One region of the Pseudorhizobium marinum genome, then DNA from elsewhere that is predicted to be linked to it. Evidence: predicted binding sites of a transcription regulator. Region 1 holds the regulator's gene; the other holds the start of a gene.

The links. The regulator LexA, encoded in region 1, represses DNA repair genes until DNA is damaged. The targets are predictions, from matches to a motif close to TGTTCNNNNTGTGTTCNG.
Region 2: EO99_RS0117880 (DNA recombination protein RmuC) is a predicted target of LexA. The motif match lies at 2,240-2,257, and genes of this name have one in related genera.

What each region holds. Positions count from the first base shown of each region.
Region 1 covers NZ_JMQK01000026.1:33,970-38,289, forward strand. The annotation lists gene kdsA (3-deoxy-8-phosphooctulonate synthase) at 1-540, opposite strand, end outside; gene EO99_RS0122335 (VOC family protein) at 545-1,414, opposite strand; gene lexA (transcriptional repressor LexA) at 1,570-2,286, shown strand; gene EO99_RS0122345 (ComEC/Rec2 family competence protein) at 2,267-4,320, opposite strand, start outside.
Region 2 covers NZ_JMQK01000016.1:30,684-35,003, reverse strand. The annotation lists gene EO99_RS0117890 (nucleoside hydrolase) at 1-41, shown strand, start outside; gene EO99_RS0117885 (ribokinase) at 46-951, opposite strand; gene EO99_RS0117880 (DNA recombination protein RmuC) at 1,002-2,207, opposite strand; gene def (peptide deformylase) at 2,330-2,845, shown strand; gene fmt (methionyl-tRNA formyltransferase) at 2,915-3,850, shown strand; gene truA (tRNA pseudouridine(38-40) synthase TruA) at 3,850-4,320, shown strand, end outside.

The sequences.
Region 1 (4,320 bases):
GCCGAAGGAGGCGCCGCGCTCGCACAGAAGCACGTTCGGATTGCCGCTGGCCAGGAACTTCGACTGCACGTTCTTCATGTCCCAGGGGGCGAGAAACTGGCCCTTCTTGACGTTGATGACGCGGCCCGTCTTTGCGGCGGCGATCAGGAGATCGGTCTGGCGGCAGAGGAAGGCGGGGATCTGCAGGATGTCGACCGTCGGCGCCACCAGCGCGCACTGTTCCTCGGTGTGGATGTCGGTGAGGACGGGGAAGCCGAACTCCGTCTTCAGGTCGGCGAAGACTTCCATCGCCTTCTCCAAGCCGATGCCGCGCTTGCCGGAGATGGAGGTGCGGTTCGCCTTGTCGTAGGACGACTTGTAGACGAGCCCGATGCCGAGCTTGCCGCAGAGTTCCTTCAGCACGCCGGCGACCATGAAGGCATGGTCGCGGCTCTCCATCTGGCAGGGGCCGGCAATCAGGGAAAAGCGTGCCGTCTGCGAGAAGAGCACACGGCCGGCGCCCTCGCCCGCATAGACCTCAGAATTCGGGCTCACGTCCATCGCATTACTCCTCGAAGGCAAATACCACTTTCTGCCCGGTGGCCTCCGCCACGATCAGGCGGTTGTCCCGGCGCAGGAACGGCACGTCATTAGCAGCAAGGACCGCCTCTGTCACGGCGAGATCGGCGACGGCAAAGACCACCGAATGCCCGCGCAGGCCGGGTATCGCGCCCCGGTCGGACGAGGAAGCGTCGGGCGGCGTTTGATCCTCGATGACCCGCAGAATGCCGTTGCGGGTTTGGAACACGATGGAATCACCCTGGCGCATGCCCTGCGCCGCCAGCACCGTCTCCAGGAGGTGACACTCCTCCGCCGGTCGAGCCGCAGCCAGCACGATTTCCCGCAGGCCCGAGACGCCGTTGGCATGGCGCGCCAGGGCGCCGATGTCGCGGGGGAGCGCGTTGATCCGCTGGCAGGAAAACAGGAAGAAAGCCGGCGAACGCTCGTCGGCGGCAAAGGCCAGTCGAAAGCTCGCGGTAACCTCTCCACCCTCGGGCAGCGACAGCTTGCGGGAAAACTCCAGGATCTCTCCGGCAGATACGCCCTCCGAACGATAGCCGGCATCTTCCGCGACGGCATCAGCGGTTGCCAGCACGACGGCGGACAATCCGGCATCGGGCAAGATGCGGCGCACCTGCCGGTCGCGGGCGGTGAAGACATTGCCGGTGTCGGACGACCGGTCGTAGGTCGCGCGGTCGGCGACGGCGAGCGGCTCCAGATAGGCGCCGTCCTCCAGGAACACGCAGGCGTTTTCGGTCCCGAACGGATGGCGGGCATCCGGGGCGACCGTGAAGCCCAGGCGCTGGAGCGCTGCGCGCGCCTGCGGCAGCCCGGACACGGGCAGGACCAGGTGATCGATGCTGCGGATGTTCATCATGGTTCCTCTCGGGATACGGACCTCATGAGAGCGTGCTATGCCCTCTTCCGGAAGGGGCGTCTGCGCAATTCGACGGAAATTTTGACCCTTGCGGAACACATGTGGAACAGATACAGTCTGTTCCGTATTTGTTTCACACCGAAGGGGCCACGATGCTCACGCGCAAACAGCAGGAACTGCTTCTCTTCATTCACGAACGGATGAAGGAATCGGGCGTACCGCCCTCCTTCGACGAGATGAAGGATGCGTTGGACCTGGCCTCGAAGTCGGGCATCCACCGGCTGATCACGGCGCTCGAGGAGCGCGGCTTCATCCGCCGCCTGCCCAACCGGGCCCGGGCGCTGGAAGTGATCAAGCTGCCGGAGGCCTACAGCAGCAGCCTGCAACCGCGTCGCGGCTTCTCGCCGAGCGTCATCGAGGGCAGCCTCGGCAAGACGAAGCCGGTACCCGCCCCTGCGGCGCGGGCCGCCAACGACGAGGGCGGCAGCGCGACCGTTCCGGTGATGGGCCGCATCGCCGCCGGCGTGCCGATCTCGGCCATCCAGAACAATACCCACGATATTTCCGTTCCGATCGAGATGCTGGGACCAGGCGAACATTACGCGCTGGAGGTGAAGGGCGATTCGATGATCGAGGCCGGCATCCTCGACGGCGACACGGTCATCATCCGCAACGGCCAGACGGCCGGACCCGGCGACATCGTCGTTGCCCTGGTGGACGACGAGGAAGCCACGCTGAAGCGCTTCCGTCGCCGCGGCGCCTCGATCGCGCTGGAAGCCGCCAACCCGGCTTACGAAACCCGCATCCTGCCGGCGGACCGCGTCAAGGTTCAGGGCAAGCTCGTCGGCCTCATCCGCCGCTACCACTGAGCAGCATCGAGAGCGACTCGGAAAGACTTGGGTCAAAGCTGTCGCTGCGCCATTCGTAGTGGCGATGGCGGGTCCAGGGGCGGTCTATACCGCGCATCGCCGCAGTCGCCTGCCAGCGCCGCATGTCTTCGCTGCCGCTGAAGCGGATCTCCAGAGCGCCGGTCTTTCGCAGCGCCTTGCCGCTGATCAGTAGCGCACCGGAGTAGCAGTGGTCGAAGCGGGCGCGGGGTGCAACGACGACCGCCGCCAGATCACAGCCGATGCCGGTGAGCCGGCCGTCCTCCATCACCGCAACCAACGCTCCCTCGGTCGTGACGGCCAGACACCAGGCTTTCGGCATGCAATGGAAGAGCCCCCTGCTCTCCTCCGCCACCCGGGCCATCTCGCGCATCGCTGTGCGGACCTGTGCCAGCTGATCCGGATCCAGGGGCAGCCGGTCGGGAGGGTCACTGACCAAAATCGCCGCGATATCTCCGGATGGTGACACCTTCGGCGCTAGCGGCTGTTCCAGCCGCAGCGCCCGCTGCCATTGATCGAAGATGAAGTCCGGCGGGCGGGCACGGTTGGTGGCAACAGCCGGCCCGAGAAGCGCCACGAGGGCACCGTCCTCCGCCACCAGAAGATCGCCCGAGGGATGTCGCTGCGCGTGCCAGCTCAGCAGGAAGGCCAGCACCAGAAGCGGCAGGCCAACGAGCCGCAAACGCGTGCGCAGCAGCGCCAGCAGCAGGAAACCGGCCGATGCGATTGCCAGGAACCAGGGGTGCTGGCGGCCGACGGGGACGTCGCCGCCCCAGGCGGCCACGTGGTTTGCCACGGCAATCACCGCGGAAAGACCGTGGCCCATCAGCGTCAGAAAGGGAGCGTCCAGCCCGAAGGGCATCAGCAGCATGCCGACGAGACCGGCCGGCATGACGATGAAGGAGATGATCGGCATCACGGCGAGGTTTGCCGCCAGGCCGTAGCCCGCAAGGCGGTGGAAGTGCTCCATGGAGTAGATGGCCGTGGACAGTCCGCCGATCAGGGAGGTGACGAAGATGCCGACCATGAAATGCCAGCCGGTCGTGGCGACGGCCCATCGGCCCTTGAGCGGCGGAAAGAACGTCGCCTCGGCGTCGGCCGCTCGCCGGCTCCAGACCGCATAGCCGGCAACCAGCGCGACCGTTGCGGCAAAGGACATCTGGAAACTCGGCCCCAGGATTTCCGAGGGCGACATGGCGAGGATGACGAGCGCGGAGATCGCGACATTGCGCAGGCTGATCGCCATCCGGTCGAAGAAGACGGCGATCAGCATCACCGACATCATCAGATAGGCGCGTTCCGCCGAGATGGCGAAACCCGAGATCAGGTAATAGGCGGTCGCCATCAGCAGCGCGCCGAAAGCGGCGATCTTCTTGACCGGCCAGGCCTGCGCGAAGCCGGTAAACCAGCCCAGGATCGTCCTCAGCCCGACGAAGAAGATGCCGGCGGCGAGCGCCATATTGAGGCCGGAGATGGCGACGATATGGGCAAGGCCGGAAATGCGCAGCGCCTCCGTCGTCTCCTGCGAGATCGCGCGTCTCTCATCGGTGACAATGGCGGCCGCGAAGGCGCCGGCGTCACCCGGCACGGTCGCCCGGATCCGCTCGGCGATCGCGCCGCGAAGGGCAAAGATGCGCCGCTCCAGCCCGCCTGACGCTGCGCCTGCAGGACGCCGCGGCTCCGCGGAACGAAGGGGTGCGCCATAGAAGAAGCCGACGGCGCCGATGCCGTCGAAATAGGCGCTGAAGGCGAAATCATTGAGGCCCGGCAGCGCCGGACCCGAGGGCGGCGAGAGGCGCGCCCGGCCGCTGATCCATTCTCCTGCCTCGAACGGGACGTGCCGGGAGCGCGCCAGCAGCACGACCTGCTCGGGCGGGCGGCGGATCACCGGGTCGGCCGTGGCGGCGAGCCGGATGATGTAGCGCCACCGTCCCGGTCCTGCGGCCTCCCGCCGTTCTACCTCGCCCGTCACCAGGGTCGTCACGGGCGAGTCGAGAAGAAGGGTCGACCGGCGCC
Region 2 (4,320 bases), on a different contig from region 1:
GCTTCTTCGACCTGCTGACGGAACGGGTCGGCCGGCTCTAGCCTGTCAACCCTGCAGCCGGCCTTCCACTTCGTCTCCGGTCGGGATGGAAGGCTGGGCGCCGGGCTTGAGGCAGGCGAGCGAGCCGGCGACGGCAGCCCGCCGGAGCGCCTGGTCGAAGGCGATGCCGCTGTCGAGGGCGGCTGCGAGATAGCCGCAGAAGGTATCTCCGGCTCCGACCGTGTCGACGGGCTCGATCTTCAGCCCTTTCGTCCGGTGCAGCGAGCCGTCGCGGGCTGCAATGACACCATCTGCACCAAGCGTGATGATGAAGGTCTGGCCGGTCTCCCCGTGCAGCTTGAGCAGGGCTTCCTCTCGTGCCGCCGGTTCGAGGTCGGACCGGCCGGCCAGGAGCTCGAACTCCGTCTCGTTGGCGATGACGATATCCGCAAGGGCGGCCAGTCGCGCCGCCTGATCCGTCAGCGGGGCCGTGTTGAGGATTGTGGTGACGCCGCGGGCGCGGGCGGTCCTGAGGGCCGCCTCGACCGCGGTGCCCGGAATTTCGAGCTGCAGCATCAGGATGTCGCCCCCCGACATGGCCTCGACCGCCGTTTTCGCCTGTGCCTCTGTCGCGGTGCCGTTGGCGCCGGGGACGACGACGATCATGTTCTCGCCGGTCCCGCCGACCAGAATCAGGGCGGTTCCCGTCGGGCCGTCGACAGGGCTGACACCCGTGAGATCGACGCCGGCTTCATCCAGCAGCGCGAGAGCAGGTCTGGCAAACTCATCCTTTCCCACCGCGCCGACCATGCGCACGCGGCAACCCGCACGGCGGGCCGCCAGCGCCTGGTTGGCGCCCTTGCCGCCTGCGGCGGTGGCAAAGCCGATGCCGGCAAGCGTTTCGCCGGGCTCCGGAAGCCGCGGCGTGGTGGCGATGAGATCCATGTTGATGGAGCCGAGGACGGTGATCATAGTGTGCTGCCTTGAAGAAGCTGAATTCGCGGCGACACTGCCCGAGGCGCTTAGTCCTCGTCAACCACCCGGAACTTCAACAGGCCGCTACGGCTTTCCACGGCCCGCGGTGGGCTCGGCTCGCTCTCGGAGGCGGACTCCGTGACGCTCTCCAGTTCCAACCCGCCGATCTTGGCGCCACGCTTCACAAGCTTGTCGGAGGAGGTGAGGATCTGCTCCACGTCCCGCTGTGCCGCGAGGAAATGCCCCTGGAGCTTGCGCGTCCTGTCGTCGAGCCGTGAAAGATCCTCCATCAGATGTGCCACTTCGCCCTGGATCAGATGCGCCTGCTCGCGCATGCGCTGGTCCTTGAGCACCGCCTGGATCACCTGGATGGAGAGCATCAGCAGCGAGGGCGAAACGATCACCACGCGCAAGCGCTGCGCCTTCTGCACGGCGCCGTCGAAATGTTCGTGGATCTCCGCGAAGATCGATTCCGAGGGAACGAACAGGAAGGCCATCTCCTGGGTCTCGCGCGGGATCAGGTATTTCTCGGCGATATCGCGGATATGCACCTCGAGATCGCGGCGAAACTGCGCCGCGGCGGCCTTGCGCGCCTCGGGTGCGGCCACATCGCGAAAGACATTCCATGCCTCCAGCGGGAACTTCGCATCGATCACCAGCGGCGGCGCTCCATTTGGCATCTTGATCGTGCAGTCGGGCCGCTTGCCGTTGGATAGCTGCGCCTGGAACTCATAGGCGCCCATCGGCAGCCCGTCGGCCACGATCGCCTCCATTCGCCCCTGGCCGAAGGCGCCGCGGGTCTGCTTGTTGGAGAGGATGGCCTGCAGCCCGACAACGTCCTTGGCAAGGCTCTGGATGTTGTTCTGCGCCGCGTCGATCACGGCGAGCCGCTCCTGCAGCAGGCGCAGGTTCTCGTGCGTGGACTTCGTCTGCTCGGTGATCGTGCTGCCGAGCCGCTGGCTCATGCCGTCCAGCCGCTGGTTCACCGCCTGGCCCAGCTCCGACTGTCGCTGCGACAGCGTCTCCGTCATATGCGCAAGGCGTCCCTGCATCTCGGCCTGGTGCCGCATGAGCTCGATCAGCCGGGCCTCCGCCTGTGCCGCCTGGCGCGCCGCCTCTGTGCCCCGCCGGTGCGCGGAGGCAATGGCATAGACCGCCGCGGCGCAGACGAGTGCCGCGATCACGAGGATCACCCAGAATGTCGGGGGCACGGTCCGGAGAGATGTGTGCAGAAGGTCGATGATGCTGTCCATTCCCGCACCCTAGCAGATATCGCAACGGTGGAAAGATCAAAACAGGAACATCGGGGCTCTGCAGCGCTTCAGAGACCATTCTCGCCTGTTCCATCCGCGAAAAAGATGCGCTATGGGAGGCGATGACGATCAAGCCTCTTATCATTCTCCCCGATCCGATCCTCCGCCAGCCGTCCAGGCCGTTCGAGCAGGTCGACACCGAAGTCCTTCGCCTGGCCGACGACATGTTGGAGACGATGTACGATGCGCCGGGCATTGGCCTTGCTGCAGTCCAGATCGGCGTCCCGCGCCGGCTGCTGGTGATCGATATCTCCCGCGAGGACGAGGAGAACAAGCCGCAGGTCTTCATCAACCCGGAGATCGTGGCGTCGTCCGACGACCGCTCCGTCTATGAGGAGGGGTGTCTTTCGATCCCGGATTACTACGCCGAGGTCGAACGCCCGGCCGCCGTCACGGTCCAGTACATCGGGCGAGACGGCAAGCAGGAGACGGTCGAGGCGGATGGCCTGCTCGCCACCTGCCTGCAGCACGAGATCGACCACCTCAACGGCATCCTGTTCATCGACCATATTTCGCGGCTGAAGCGTGAGATGGTGATCAAGAAGTTCACCAAGGCTGCACGCTCGCGCGTTGTCTGACGACAGCCTTTGGATGCTCGGCATCAGCGGCTTACCACCTGAGTGCACTCGAACGCAGACGGGATCACGATGACGCTTCGCATCATCTTCATGGGAACGCCGGAATTTTCGGTCCCGACGCTGCGCGCCTTGAAGGAGGCGGGCCACGAGATCGTTGCGGTCTACAGCCAGCCGCCGCGCCCCGGCGGCCGTCGCGGCCTCGACCTGCAGAAGTCGCCGGTCCACCAGGCGGCCGAGCTTCTGGGCATCCCGGTCTTCACGCCGCTGAACTTCAAGGAAGAGGCCGAGCGGGAGCGTTTCCGCGCCCTCCAGGCCGATGTGGCGGTCGTCGTCGCCTACGGCCTGCTGCTTCCCGAAGCCATCCTCCAAGGCACCCGGCTGGGCTGCTACAACGGCCACGCCTCGCTTCTGCCGCGCTGGCGCGGTGCCGCCCCGATCCAGCGGGCGATCATGGCGGGCGACGCCAAGACCGGCATGATGGTCATGCAGATGGAAAAGGGACTGGATACCGGCCCCGTCGCACTCACCCGCGAGGTCGAGATCGGCGAAAACACCACCGCCGGCGAACTCCATGACCAGCTGATGCTCGTCGGCGCCCGCGCCATGGTCGAGGCGATGGACAAGCTGGAGGCGGACGACCTGCCGCTGACGCCGCAGGTCGAGGACGGCGTCCTCTACGCCGCCAAGATCGACAAGAGCGAGACCCGCATCGATTTTTCGAGGTCCGCCGAAGAGGTCCACAACCACATCCGCGGCCTTGCTCCCTTTCCGGGCGCCTGGACGGAGGCTGTCGTCAACGGCAAGAGCGAACGCATCAAGGTACTGGCGTCGGAGCTGGCGACCGGCGAAGGCGAGCCGGGTACCGTCCTGGATGATCGTCTTTCCGTCGCCTGCGGCAGTGGCGCCGTCCGGCTCGCACGCCTCCAGAAGGCGGGCGGCAAGCCGCTTGACGGGTCGGAGTTTCTGCGCGGAACGCCGATCCTTCCCGGCATGAGGCTCGGCTGATGCCCCGTTACCGCATGACGGTCGAATATGACGGCTCTCCCTATGTCGGCTGGCAGCGGCAGGAGAACGGACATTCGGCGCAGGCGGCGATCGAGAAGGCAATCCTGTCGCTGACAGGCGAGACGGTCGCCATCCGCGGGGCAGGGCGCACCGATTCCGGCGTCCATGCCATGGGCCAGGTCATCCACGCGGATATTTCGCGGAGCTGGGAGCCCCACAAGCTGCGCAACGCGCTCAACGCCCACCTCGGAATGAAGAGAGAGAAGCTGGCGATCCTTGACGTCCAGGCGGTGGACGACAGCTTCGATGCCCGCTTCTCCGCCCTGCGGCGCCACTATCTCTACCGGATCATCTGCCGCCCGGCGCCGCTGGCACTTGAGGCACGGCGGGCCTGGTGGCTGCCGAAGGGGCTCGATCACGAGGCCATGCATGCGGCGGCGCAGATGCTTGTCGGCCACCACGACTTCACC